DNA from 3 places in the Pseudomonas glycinis genome. Region 2 is predicted to be linked to each of the others. Evidence: predicted binding sites of a transcription regulator. Region 2 holds the regulator's gene; each other region holds the start of a gene.

The links. The regulator sigma-54, encoded in region 2, starts transcription at its own class of promoters, with help from an activator protein. The targets are predictions, from matches to a motif close to ANTGGCATNNANNTTGCTNT.
Positions count from the first base shown of each region.
Region 1: a site for sigma-54 is predicted at 2,569-2,588, ahead of ACYSTU_RS25310 (flagellar hook-length control protein FliK). Genes of this name have one in related genera too.
Region 3: a site for sigma-54 is predicted at 807-826, ahead of glnK (P-II family nitrogen regulator). Genes of this name have one in related genera too.

Region 1 is NZ_JBTYHF010000012.1:148,890-153,552, reverse strand. Features, by position in the region: gene fliM (flagellar motor switch protein FliM) at 1-312, opposite strand, end outside; gene fliL (flagellar basal body-associated protein FliL) at 322-825, opposite strand; gene ACYSTU_RS25310 (flagellar hook-length control protein FliK) at 1,164-2,531, opposite strand; gene ACYSTU_RS25305 (Hpt domain-containing protein) at 2,637-2,984, opposite strand; gene ACYSTU_RS25300 (ATP-binding SpoIIE family protein phosphatase) at 3,015-4,663, opposite strand, start outside.
Region 2 is NZ_JBTYHF010000011.1:59,542-64,204, reverse strand. Features, by position in the region: gene ACYSTU_RS24010 (ZIP family metal transporter) at 1-779, shown strand, start outside; gene ACYSTU_RS24005 (HPr family phosphocarrier protein) at 814-1,089, opposite strand; gene rapZ (RNase adapter RapZ) at 1,105-1,962, opposite strand; gene ptsN (PTS IIA-like nitrogen regulatory protein PtsN) at 1,965-2,429, opposite strand; gene hpf (ribosome hibernation-promoting factor, HPF/YfiA family) at 2,442-2,750, opposite strand; gene ACYSTU_RS23985 (RNA polymerase factor sigma-54) at 2,824-4,314, opposite strand; gene lptB (LPS export ABC transporter ATP-binding protein) at 4,481-4,663, opposite strand, start outside.
Region 3 is NZ_JBTYHF010000002.1:411,433-416,095, reverse strand. Features, by position in the region: gene ACYSTU_RS06000 (HigA family addiction module antitoxin) at 1-241, shown strand, start outside; gene ACYSTU_RS05995 (accessory factor UbiK family protein) at 355-615, opposite strand; gene glnK (P-II family nitrogen regulator) at 1,010-1,348, shown strand; gene ACYSTU_RS05985 (ammonium transporter) at 1,386-2,723, shown strand; gene ACYSTU_RS05980 (secondary thiamine-phosphate synthase enzyme YjbQ) at 2,938-3,363, shown strand; gene sutA (dormancy-specific transcriptional regulator SutA) at 3,465-3,791, shown strand; gene ACYSTU_RS05970 (HAD family hydrolase) at 3,982-4,663, opposite strand, start outside.

The DNA.
Region 1 (4,663 bases), on a different contig from region 2:
CAGGTTGAGGCTGGTCGGCACGTACAGCGAGTGCACGTATTCGCCGAACTTCATCACCTGCACGCCACCTACGGCCACGTCCGCCGAGCGGCGCAGCATGTTGAACATGCTGATGCGGGTGTAGCGGGCAAAGCGCTCGTTGATCATTTCCAGCGTCGGCATGCGTCCACGGACGATGCGATCCTGGCTGGTCAGGTCGTAGCTTTTGACACTGCCGGGTTCGGCAGCATTATCGGTCTGTACCAGACCATCATCGACGCCATGCAGCAGCGCATCGATTTCATCCTGGGACAGCAGATCCTGCACGGCCATGTCGTGTTCCTACTGCAGTACGAAATTAGTGAAAAGCAACTGTTCGATGACCACTTTGCCCAGTTCTTTCTGCGCCACTTCCTGGACACTGGCGGTGGCCTTCTGGCGCAACATCTCTTGCCCGACCGGTGTCGCCAGTGTGGCGAAATCCTGACCGGAGAAGAGCATCACCAGGTTGTTGCGGATAACCGGCATGTGCACTTTGAGCGCGTCCAGATCGGCCTGATTACGCGCCAGCATGGTGATGCTCACCTGCATGTAGCGCTGACGGCCGTTCTGGTTGTAATTGGCAACGAAGGCCGGCGCCATCGGCTCGAAAATCGCCGCCTGCTTGCCGACCGGTGCTGCTTCAGCGGCCTCGGCAGGCTTGCTCTGCGCGCCGTGCATGAAGAACCAGGTCGCCCCGACGGATGCACCAATGGCCACCAGCAACGCCAGCACGATCACGATGATCAGCTTGAGTTTGCCTTTGGTTGCGGGGTCTTTTACTGCTGCAGCTTCGCTCTTCGCCATGCCAATAATCCGTCACTAATCGGGGGTTTCACAGTCGCACGGCAAGGCAAGAGCAAGTGTTATGCCAGAAGTGTCGGAGGTCGAGAACGACGCTAAAGTCAAAAGCACCCTCACCCCAGCCCTCTCCCGGAGGGAGAGGGGGCCGACCGAGATGTAATGGGGCTGGACATCGACCTGCACAACCGAGGTGATTGCAAGTTCAGGGCGGGAATCAACAGGTCGCCGAATGTCGAACGGATTCAGCGATGCTCGTTCAGGTCGGCGTAGTTCTTCAAGATTCCCCAATCGGTCCCCTCTCCCTCTGGGAGAGGGCTAGGGTGAGGGGGCTCTTGATTTGATCAGGCGTAATAGTCGACCGCGCTGGTGCCGATGACGCTGGTGGTCTGCGCGGCAACTTCCGCCACTGTAGCCGGTGCCAATTCCTCATCCGCCGAATCCAGGCGGCCACCCGCAGCGCTGGTCCGACCACTCTGGCCCTGCTGCGCCTGTTCCTGGCCTTGCTGGCCCTGCCAGCCACGGTTCTGGTCGGCAACGTTGACGTCGACCTGGCCCATGCCCTGCTGGTTGAACATGTCGCGCAGGCGGTGCATCTGGCTGTCGAGCGCTTCACGCACGCTCGGATGCGCGCTCATGAAGGTGACCTGGGTCTGCTGATCCGGAACCATGTTCACGCGGATATCCAGGCGCCCCAGCTCCGCCGGCTGCAACTGAATGTCGGCGGCCTTCAGGTTGACGCTGGACAGGTACATGACGCGGTTGACCACTTCTTCGGTCCAGCCGCTCTGGTGCATGGCGATCGGCTGATTCACTGGCAGCGCATTCGCGGTTTTCGGCGTAGCGGCCTGGGTCAGTGCCGCCAGACGGTTGGCGAAGTCGTCGACGCGGGTGTCGCTGGTAGCCGATTTCAGATCCTTCAGACCATCGTCGATCAACCCGCTGAAAGCTTGTTCGCCGCCTTGACTGGTGCTGTCCTTGTCGGCCTGCACGTCGAGCATGCTGGCCATGCCGGCGGCGAAGTTCTGCGCGGCGGTCAACTCGCCATCGGCCTGAGCCTGAGCAGGCGAGGCTTTCGGTTGCGCCTGGCTGGCGCCAGAAATATGCCCGCCCTGCTCCATCGCCATGCGCACGGCCGGCAGAGAATCGAGCGGGTCGGCTGTCGGATCAAATTCGCTGTCGGTGGCCGCCGGATCTTTGACCATGCCCGACACGACCGCCAGTGCAGGCGCTTCGGTTTCCGGCTGGGCTGGCGTGGTGACTGTTGGTGCTTGCACCACAGGCGCTGCCACCAACGGCTGAACGACTTGCGCCAAGGCCGGATCAAGCGCCGGATCTACAGGCGCGGCATCGGCCACAGGGCTTTGTACCGTTTCAGTGGTGTCATCGGCAGTGGCAGTCGCGTCGTCGCTCGTCGCCGCTTTGTCGGCAGGCAACGCTTTGCCGCTATCGGCAACTGCTGGCTCGGGCGCGGCAGACTGATCTTTGCCGATATCCTTTTTGCCGCTGCTGTCCGCGACCTTGTCGCGTGCCGGCTTGACTGAATTGTCAGCGCTCACGGCAGGCTTGGCCGGCGCCTGATCGGCAAACACTCTGGCGAAGCTGGAGGCCTTGTCCCCGGTGTCTGCGGCCATTGCCGACGATTTGGCAGAGGCGGCTTGCGCCTTGGCCTGAGCGGCGGTCTGAAGAAGAATGTTGGGGGTCGCAGGCATGACACGGTCTCCGCTGCACTGGGATCGTAGGTACAGTTGAGCAAGATGACTGCAAGTGCCGGGCCAGTTTGGCCTGACACTTGCGAAAAGCGCCGGGCGGCGACTTCAGTGGATGTGGGCGTGGTGCTTTTCGCTTTCGTACACCGGGCGTACTTCGGCGAATTCAGAATGGATATCGGCCACCAGTTGAGCGAGCGCTTCCGGACTTTTGTTCTTGGCATTCGACTCAAGGTCCTGGCACAACTCGGCCAGTCGAACCGCGCCCATGTTGCTCGCGCTGCCCTTGAAGCTATGGGCTACATCGGATAGCGCTTTAGCGCTGGTGCTGTCCTGCAACTCGTGCAGGCGGCTTTGCGAATCTGCCAGAAAAGTCTCCAGCAATTCCGTATAGCCGTCCTCCATCACCTCGCGCAAAGTATCGAGGACTTCGCGATCTACATGTGTGTCTGTCACTTGCTCACTCCTTGATCAAGAATGGGCGGATTATGCCTCAATCTCCCAGAAAAACTCCACGCTGGCACTACGACCCTGGTCCGACCAACTGGCGTTGCGCCCCAGTTGCCGGACCAGCCCGATGCCGCGTCCCGACAAGCGGGCGCTATCCACGGGCCGCTCCATGACCCGCGCCACATCAAAGCCCTTGCCGCTGTCCTCGACGCGAATGACCAGCCGCCCGCCCTCGCCTTGCGGCTGGACCTGCAAATGCACGCGCACGAAACCGTCTTGCAGCGCCTCCAGCCGCGCCGCGCGCATTTCATAGTAGCGGGCGAAACCTGCCGCATCGCGTTTAAGACTGGAATCCAGCCCGAGCACGCCGTGCTCCAGGCCATTGGAATACAACTCGGCGAGCACGCTGTACAGCGCTCCGCTTTGCGCGCGCAAGCCATGCACCTCAAGCAGCAACTGCAAGAGGAACGGCAACGGATTGAAACGCCTGAGCGTGGCGCCGCGAAACTCGAAACTGGCCGACCAGTCCAGCGGGCACGACTGGCCGCTGTCGGAATACACCGGCGCCGCGCCGTGGGTCTGCGCCGACTCAAGCAGACTGACCTCGACCATGCTCACGTCATCACGGGCCTGCCCGCGAAAATCGCGCAGCGCCTGTTCGATATCCTCGAACAACCGATCCGGCTCGCGGTTCGCCGCAAACACCTGCTGCAAGCGTTCGACGCCGAACAACTGGTCATTGGCATCGCAGGTATCGATCACCCCGTCCGATAACAGAAACACCCGATCATCGATGGCCATCGGATACACATCCGTACGGTCATCGAAGGCTTGCGCGCTGAGAATCCCCAGGGGCAAATGCCGCGCCGGCAACGGCACGCGCTCGCCACTGGCCATGCGGTGCAAGTAACCGTCGGGCATACCGCCGTTCCACACCTCCACCGAACGGCTCTGGAAACTCAGACTGAGCAAGGTAGCGCAGCAGAACATGTCCACCGGCAGGATGCGCTTGAGCTTGGCGTTCATCTCGCGCAGGGTTTCGGCCAGGCCGTAGCCTTTGGCGGTCATCCCGTAAAACACTTCGGCCAGCGGCATCGCCCCCACCGCTGCCGGCAAGCCATGCCCGGTGAAATCGCCGAGCATGACGTGCATCTCACCGGCCGGCGTGTACGCCGCGAGCAACAGATCACCATTGAACAGCGCGTAAGGCGATTGCAGGTATCGGATGTTCGGCGCGCTCAGGCAACCGGAATGCGCGACCTTGTCGAACACCGCTTTGGCCACGCGTTGTTCATTGAGCAGATAGTCGTGATGTCTGGCGATCAGATCGCGCTGCTGCAGGACCGTTGCCTGAAGGCGGCGCAAGCGATCCATCGCCTTGATTTTGGCGGCGAGTATCACTTGGTTGTACGGCTTCGCCAGAAAGTCGTCGCCGCCAGCCTCCAGACACCGAGCCAGCGCTTCACTCTCGGTCAGCGAGGTGAGGAAGATGATCGGCACCAATGCTTCACCCGCCAGTGCCTTGATCTGCCGCGCCGCTTCGAAGCCGTCCATCACCGGCATCAGCGCGTCCATCAACACCAGATCGGGCTGCTGCTCTTTGAACGTTTCGACCGCTTCGGCACCATTGGCCGCCGTCAGCACCTGATGGCCCTGACGGCGGACGATGGTCGACAGCAGCAGCC
Region 2 (4,663 bases):
ATCTGGAACCGCGGCTGTTGCGCGCCTTGCAGGGCGGTGCCATCTGCGCCTTGGGCACGGCGCTTGGCGCCGTGCCGGTGCTGGTGGTCCGGCGCATGCCGCAGGCACTCAGCGACACCTTGCTGGGATTTGGTGCCGGGGTGATGCTGGCGGCGACGGCGTTTTCGCTGATCGTGCCCGGCATTGCTGCGGCGGAGAGTCTTGGTCTTACGCCGTGGGCCGCCAGTGGCCTGATCTGCTTCGGCATCCTGCTCGGCGCGTTCGGTCTGTATCTGGTGGATCGGCGCGTTTCGGGTGCCTCGCCGGAGATGCTCGTCGGCACGCTGGAGCATCCGGTGATTCCACCACGAATCTGGCTGTTCGTGTTCGCCATCATCGCGCACAACATTCCGGAAGGCATGGCGGTCGGGGTGTCTGCCGGCGGCGGGATGGCGGACGCCGACAGTCTGGCGATGGGCATTGCGTTGCAGGATGTGCCGGAAGGGCTGGTGATTGCGTTGGTGCTGGCCGGGGCGGGGATGTCACGGTTCAGGGCGTTTCTCATCGGCGCGGCGTCTGGGCTGGTCGAACCGGTATTTGCACTGGTATGCGCGTGGCTGGTGAGTCTGGCTCAAGTGCTGTTGCCGCTGGGACTGGCGTTGGCGGCCGGGGCGATGTTGCTAGTGGTGACCCACGAAGTGATTCCGGAGTCGCGCCGTCATGGGCATGACAAGCTGGCAAGTCTGGGCCTGTTGGTCGGGTTTTGTTTGATGATGGTGATGGATACGGCGTTGGGGTGAATGGAGGCGAGGAACAGTGTCCCCGCCTCGCGGATTATTCACCTTCGTCGAAATATCTTTCGATCAGATCGACCAATGCGTCCATGGCTTCCTGAGCCTGTTCGCCTTCGGTGCTCAAATGGATTTTGGTGCCTTTACCCGCCGCGAGCATCATCATTGCCATGATGCTCTTGCCGTCGACAGTCGTTTCAGGTGTGCGTCCCACCCGGATCGTGCAGTCTGGATACTGACCGGCCACGCCGACGAATTTGGCCGATGCCCGAGCATGCAGACCCAGCTTATTGATGATTTCGATTTCACGAGCAGGCATCGCGGTGTGGATCCTTTAGGTGAGGTCGCGGTGGCGAACCTGGACGTTCTTCAGGGTTTTCTGCAGGGCCTGGCCCAGACGTTCGGTCAGGTAGACGGAGCGGTGGTGCCCGCCGGTGCAGCCGATGGCAATGGTCACGTAGGCGCGGTTGCTGGCGGCGAAACGTGGCAGCCACTTGTTCAGGTAGGCGTAGATGTCCTGATACATTTCTTCGACATCCGGCTGCTGCGCCAGATAATCGGCCACAGGGGCATCGAGGCCGGACTGAGCGCGCAGCTCGGGTTTCCAGTACGGATTGGGCAGGCAGCGCACATCGAACACGAGGTCGGCGTCGACCGGCATGCCGCGCTTGAAGCCAAATGATTCAACCAGAAACGCCGTGCCGGGCTCAGGCTGATTCAACAGACGCAACTTCAGGGTATCGCGCAGTTGATACAGATTCAGGCTGGTGGTGTTGATTTTCAGGTCGGCCAGATCGGCGATCGGACCAAGCAGGGCGGTTTCGTCGTGAATCGCCTCGGCCAGTGAGCGATTGGCGTTGCTCAGCGGGTGACGACGACGGGTCTCGGAAAAACGCTTGAGCAGGGTTTCCTCGTCGGCGTCCAGGTACAGCACATCGCACTTGATATGCTTGGCACGCACGTCTTCGAGCAACTCAGGGAAGCGTGACAGATGGCTGGGCAGGTTGCGCGCATCGATCGACACGGCGACCAGCGGCTGCGCCAGTTCCGTGTGAATCAGCGCACGCTCGGCCAGTTCCGGCAGCAAACCGGCCGGCAGATTGTCGATGCAGTAGTAGCCGTTGTCCTCAAGGACATTCAGGGCGGTACTTTTACCCGAGCCCGAACGGCCACTGACAATGATCAAACGCATGATTAGTGCCCGTTCTGCTCGTCCAGTACAACCTGGTACAAGGCTTCGTTGCTCGCGGCGCTGCGCAGTTTTTCACGAACTTCCTTGCGGTCGAGCATGCTGGCGATCTGGCGCAACAACTCCAGATGCGCGTCGGTTGCGGCTTCCGGGACAAGCAGTACGAATAGCAGGTCCACCGGAGCGCCGTCGATGGCGTCGAAATCGATTGGGGCTTCAAGATGCAGCAGGGCACTGACTGGTGCCGTGCAGCCCTTGAGGCGGCAGTGGGGAATGGCGATGCCGTTGCCAAAACCGGTGGAACCGAGTTTTTCACGGGCGATCAGCGCCTCGAAGACTTCCTGCATCGCCAGATCCGGCACTTCGCGGTGGATCAGGTTGGCAATCTGTTCGAGGGCTTTTTTCTTGCTGCCGCCCGGCGCGTTCACTTGGGAACGGCCGGGGGTCAGGATGGTTTCAAGTCGGATCATGGGATAGGGGTGTTAACGACCGGTCGCGCCCTGGAGGAGGCTCTGGGTCTTTTCCTTATGCTTTTTGAGTTGGCGATCCAGCTTGTCGGTGAGTGAGTCGATCGCAGCGTACATGTCGGTATCTTCTGCGTTGGCGACCACTTCGCTGCCGGGGATATGCAAGGTGGCTTCGATCTTCTGCTTCAGCTTTTCGACGCACATCGTGACCTGCACGTTGGTGATCTTGTCGAAATGTCGCTCCAGTCGCTGGAGTTTTTCCTCGATGTAGGAACGCAGAGGTTGGGTCACTTCCAGTTGGTGTCCACTGATGTTGACTTGCATACAGCTTCTCCTTCGTTGCCAGAGCATAAAGCGGCAGGCCGAAAAGCCTGCCACTGGAACGCTGTAACGTGGCTTACATCAACCGCTTGCGTTCGCTCGAAGGCGCGATTCCGAGGGATTCGCGGTACTTGGCGACGGTGCGGCGAGCCACCTGAATGCCTTGTGCCTCCAGTAAACCAGCGATCTTGCTGTCACTCAACGGCTTTTTCTGATTTTCCGCGGCGACCAGTTTTTTGATGATCGCGCGGATCGCCGTGGACGAGCATTCGCCGCCTTCGGAGGTGCTGACGTGGCTGGAGAAAAAGTATTTCAGCTCATAAATACCGCGCGGGGTATGCATGAATTTCTGTGTGGTCACCCGGGAAATCGTCGATTCGTGCATGCCGACCGCTTCGGCGATGTCATGCAATACCAACGGCTTCATCGCTTCGTCGCCGTACTCGAGGAAACCGCGCTGATGTTCGACGATCTGCGTGGCCACTTTCATCAGGGTTTCGTTGCGGCTCTGCAGGCTCTTGATGAACCAGCGGGCTTCCTGCAACTGGTTGCGCATGAAAGTGTTGTCGGCGCTGGTGTCGGCACGTTTCACAAACCCGGCGTACTGGGCATTGACGCGCAGACGTGGCACCGATTCCTGGTTCAGCTCGACCAGCCAGCGCTCGTTGTCCTTGCGCACGATCACATCGGGAATGACATATTCGGCTTCGGTCGACTCGATCTGCGAACCGGGACGCGGATTGAGACTCTGCACCAGTTCGATGACCTGGCGCAGCTCGTCTTCCTTGAGCTTCATCCGGCGCATCAACTGGCTGTAATCGCGACTGCCGAGCAGGTCGATGTAATCGGCTACCAGACGCTTGGCCTCGGTCAGCCACGGCGTCTTCGCGGGCAACTGACGCAATTGCAGCAGCAGGCATTCGCTGAGGTTGCGGGCGCCGATCCCGGCAGGCTCGAATTGCTGGATGCGATGCAGGACGGCTTCGATCTCGTCGAGCTCGATGTCCAGTTCAGGATCGAACGCTTCAAGAATTTCTTCGAGGGTTTCGTCCAGATAGCCCTGATTGTTGATGCAGTCGATCAGGGTCACGGCGATCAGGCGATCGGTGTCGGACATCGGCGCCAGGTTCAGTTGCCAAAGCAGATGGCTCTGCAGGCTCTCGCCGGCGGATGTGCGGGTGGTGAAATCCCACTCATCGTCATCGCTGCTCGGCAGGCTGCTGGCGCTGGTCTGGTAGACGTCTTCCCAGGCGGTATCCACTGGCAGTTCGTTGGGGATGCGCTCGTTCCACTCGCCATCCTCGAGGTTGTCCACCGTCGGGGCGGTTTCCTGGTAGGAGGGTTCCTGGATTTCGGCGGGCTTCTGTTCGGCGTTGTCGGCCAGAGGATCGGCATTGTCGAAGTCGTCGCCTTCTTCCTGGCGTTCGAGCATCGGATTGGATTCCAGAGCCTCCTGGATCTCCTGTTGCAGGTCCAGGGTCGACAATTGGAGCAGGCGGATGGCCTGTTGCAGCTGCGGTGTCATCGTCAGCTGCTGGCCCATTCTCAAGACTAGCGATGGTTTCATGGCAGGGGCTTAACACCTTATTCGCCGGCGCTTTGCGCCATCCACTACAGGGCGCCGAAGCGCCAAACTTAAGCAAATTATATGCCTGAAACTGAAGTGTTTGCCTAGAGCGCCGTAACAATTAAAGCGGATAAATGCGCCTTGAATCGATACAGCGCTGTCGCGCTTACAGGCGGAACTCGTGACCCAGATACACTTCCTTGACCAGATCGTTGGCCAGGATGGTCTCGGCATCACCTTCTGCGATCAGTTGACCGTCGTTGACGATGTAAGCGGTTTCGCAGATATCCAGCGTCTCACGGACGTTGTGGTCGGTGATCAGCACACCGATGCCCTTGGCCTTGAGGTG
Region 3 (4,663 bases), on a different contig from region 2:
TTTGAGCCTTACAGCCGCTGCGTTGGCGAGAGCATTGAGCGTGTCTACTCCGACGGTGAACGATATCGTTCTACAGCGCCGGGGCATCAGCGCTGACATGGCTTTAAGACTTTCAATCTGTCTGGACACCACTCCTGAGTTTTGGCTGAACCTCCAATCGACCTACGATCTGCGAAAAGCCGAAATTGAAAGAGGAGCTGCAATCCGTGATCAGGTCGAGCGGCTGGCACATTGCGCTTGATAGTGAATCTAGGCAGTGGAGCTGAAGGCTGCTTGAAGGAAAACGCTTGAAGGTTTTTTTTCGACGCCTTTAAAGCTGAAGAGCGTGCCCAACCTTCACTGTCAGTAGTGGTGCTATTCAGCCGGCGGATTCAGTTTCGCCTCCATCTCCGCCACCTTCGCTTCAAGACTCTCAAGCCGTGCCCGCGTGCGAGCCAACACCACCATCTGACTATCAAACTCTTCCCGGCTGACCAGATCGAGTTTGCTGAAGGCACTTTGCAGGAGCATTTTGAACTGGCTTTCGATTTCGGCTTTCGGCAGCGGGGTGTCGCCGTTGAAGAGGCGGGAGGCGGTGCCGCTCAGGGCGTCGAGGAAGTCTTTGGGCGCGAGCATGGGAAATGTCCTGGAAACAATGGCCGGCAGTGTATCACGCAGTGTCTATAGTCAATCCCGTTGCACGGATGCACGCTTTTCGCGCAGGGGGGCGGACGGTGGCGCACCGTTGTTGTGCGTATCGGCAAAAGCTTTTCTGCCCGAGCGCGTGCAACGGGGGCCAAGAGATTGAAATGCAGGGTTTTTGCCGAGCTGGCAAGGTTTCTGCTTAGTCACCCTCGACCCATGCACTGATGCAGTCGCTGTGACGAATGCAGTGCGGCAGACGAAGCGGGGAGTTTCGTCTGATGCGGTTAGCTGGCGTCAACGATGCGTTACAAAGCCAGGCACTGCGCTTAGACTTGAGACGGGTTTGTTTTCCTGGGGCAAGTCCACCAATTCGGGAGAGAGTTTCATGAAGCTAGTCACTGCCATCATCAAGCCGTTCAAGTTGGACGACGTGCGCGAGTCGCTGTCCGAAATCGGCGTGCAGGGCATTACCGTTACTGAAGTCAAAGGCTTCGGCCGGCAGAAGGGTCACACCGAGCTGTATCGCGGCGCGGAATATGTGGTCGATTTTCTGCCCAAGGTGAAAATCGACGTGGCCATCGACGACAAGGATCTGGATCGGGTTATCGAGGCGATAACCAAAGCGGCCAACACCGGCAAGATCGGTGACGGCAAGATCTTCGTGGTCAATCTGGAACAGGCGATCCGCATCCGTACCGGCGAAACCGATACCGACGCGATCTAAGCGCCGCCACAAACCCAACGCCCCAGGAGAAAACAATATGACTCTGCGTAAATTCGCAGGGCTAGGCGCCCTGTTGTCCATCGTAATGCCCGGCATCGCCATGGCGGCAGACGAAGTGGCAGCGCCAGTCCTCAATTCCGGCGACACCGCCTGGATGCTCACCTCGACAGCGCTCGTGCTGTTCATGACCATTCCCGGCCTGGCGCTGTTCTACGGCGGTATGGTTCGCTCGAAAAACATTCTTTCCGTGCTGATGCAGTGCTTCGCCATTACCGGTCTGATCAGCATCCTGTGGGTCATTTATGGCTACAGCATTGCCTTCGACACCACCGGCATGGAGCAGGGCGTCGTCAACTTCAATTCGTTCTTCGGTGGCATGGGCAAGGCGTTCCTCGCCGGTGTCACGCCTTCGAGCATCACCGGCCCGGCGGCGCTGTTCCCTGAGGCGGTGTTCATCACCTTCCAGATGACCTTCGCGATCATCACCCCGGCGCTGATTGTCGGTGCGTTCGCCGAGCGCATGAAGTTCTCCGCGATGCTGATCTTCATGGGCATCTGGTTCACTCTGGTTTATGCACCGATCGCGCACATGGTCTGGTCCGGTAACGGCGGCCTGATGTGGGACTGGGGCGTGCTCGACTTCGCTGGCGGCACCGTGGTGCACATCAACGCCGGTATCGCCGGTCTGGTCGCGTGCCTGGTACTGGGCAAGCGCAAAGGCTTCCCGACCACACCAATGGCTCCGCATAACCTCGGCTACACCCTGATGGGCGCGGCGATGCTGTGGGTCGGCTGGTTCGGCTTCAACGCCGGTTCCGCTGCCGCTGCCAACGGCACTGCCGGTATGGCCATGCTGGTTACCCAGATCGCCACTGCCGCTGCGGCACTGGGCTGGATGTTTGCCGAGTGGGTCACCCACGGCAAGCCAAGCGCACTGGGTATTGCTTCGGGTGTGGTCGCCGGTCTGGTCGCGATCACTCCGGCCGCTGGCACCGTGGGCCCGATGGGTGCACTGGTGATCGGTCTGGCCGCAGGCGTGGTGTGCTTCTTCTGCGCCACCACCCTGAAACGCAAACTCGGCTATGACGATTCCCTGGACGCCTTCGGCGTGCACGGCATCGGCGGTATCCTCGGCGCGATCCTCACCGGTGTGTTTGCCGCACCGGCACTGGGCGGCTTCGGCACCGTGACTGACATCGGCGCGCAGGTCTGGATCCAGATCAAAGGCGTCGGCTTCACGGTGATCTACACCGCGATCGTCACCTTCATCATCCTCAAGGTGCTGGACGCCGTCATGGGTCTGCGCGTAACGGAGGAAGAAGAGTCGGTCGGCCTCGATCTGGCACAACACAACGAACGCGGCTACAACCTGTAAGTACGCGCGATAAAAAATTGCCCGGTTCGCCGGGCATTTTTTTGTCCGGGATTTGTCATTCAGGGAGTGGCTGAAAGGATTTTTCTTACGGCTTTGGTCGTCTTTACGACGAGGCTTTTTCTGCGGGCAATCGCTTACATCGCTGCAGGAATATTAGGGCCTTTGTTTTTTTTCAGAGCACGCTAGAATGCGCCCCGAACGAGCGGAGAACTGTATGTGGCAACAGACTCTGATAACCCTGCGGGCAAGGCCCCGGGGCTTTCATCTGGTGACGGACGAGTTGCTCGCAGGCTTGCCTGAACTCAAGACCTGTCGGGTCGGTCTGTTGCATTTGTGGCTGCAGCACACGTCGGCGTCGTTGACCATCAACGAGAACGCCGATCCGGCAGTTCGTCGCGACTTCGAACGATTTTTCAATCGTCTGATCCCACAAGGAACAGACGGCTACGAGCACAACGACGAAGGCCCGGATGATCTCCCGGCGCACTTCAAGGCCAGCGTGCTCGGTTGCCAGATCAGTCTGCCGGTTGCGGCAGGGCGGCTGGCACTGGGTACCTGGCAAGGGATTTATCTGGGCGAGCACCGTGATCATGGCGGTGCCCGTAAAGTCCTCGCCACCTTGCACGGTGAACAGGCATGAGCCGCTGCCGGGCAGCGGCAGAAGATTTTTCAACGGCGGCTTCGACAGCCGCCAAAGCTGGTCTATAACTAATCTGCTTTTGGCAAGTCATGAGGTAGAACATGAGCGACGATGATCTGGAAAACGACGACCTCGAAGTAGGCGACGAAGACGAGGCCGAGGAAGGCCTGGAAGCGGCAGCGGAAGACGTTGCCGAAGACGATGGCGGTGACGACACGCCGGCCCCGGCTGCCAAAGGCAAAGCCAAGGCTGCGGTATCGGTCGACGAGTTGCCGAGCATCGAAGCCAAGAACAAGGAGCGTGACGCCCTGGCCAAGGCCATGGAAGAATTCCTTGCGCGCGGCGGCAAGGTGCAGGAAGTGGAGGCCAACGTGGTCGCCGATCCGCCCAAGAAGCCGGATAACAAGTACGGCAGCCGCCCTATCTGAGGCGCGTCGCTCGCTTGCTGAAAAAGCCCGCCGTCGCTGCGGGCTTTTTCATGCCTGGAATAAATGCGTTGAAAACAAATGCAGTCCCCGGTGGCAGCGAGCCTGCTCGCGAAGGGGGCATGTCAGCCGACATACATGTTGGATGACACACCGCATTCGCGAGCAGGCTCGCTCCCACAGGGTTTGTGGATTATTTCGAGGTGGCATTCCAGCGTGCGAGAACGGCTGGCAAATCGGTCAGGCTGCGGATTTCGGCATCGGGCAAGCGCTCCGCCTCCCAGACCTTGCCCGTCGGGTTGAACCACACCGCGCGTAATCCCGCCTGTTGCGCGCCGGCAATGTCATCGCCGGGATGATCGCCGACATGCACCGCCGCTTCGGCACTTACTCCGCCACGCTGCAGGGCCTCATGAAACAGCCGCGCATCCGGTTTGGCGATGCCGATGTCTTCGGCGCACAACGCGAACTTGAAGTAATCCGCCAGCCCCAGCCGGCGCACGTCGGCATTGCCATTGGTGACCACGCCGAGGGCATAGTGATTGGCGAGCAGCTCCAGCAGCGGCTCGACTTCCGGGAACACCTCGATCTGATGCCGCGCATGCAGGAACACTTCAAAAGCCTTGTCAGCCAGCTCCGACGCCTCGCCGTGGGCATATCCAGCTTCTTCCAGCGCATGGAACAGCACACGTCGGCGCAGCGCGCTGATGCGGTGTTTGAGGCTCGGTTCGCCCGCCAGCACTCGCTCGCGAATCGACCACAAATGCTCCACCGGCACTGCGCCCAGATTCGACGCATGCTCGCTCAGCCATTCGCGCAACACGGTTTCGGCGCTGGCGATCACCGGAGCGGTGTCCCACAGGGTGTCGTCGAGG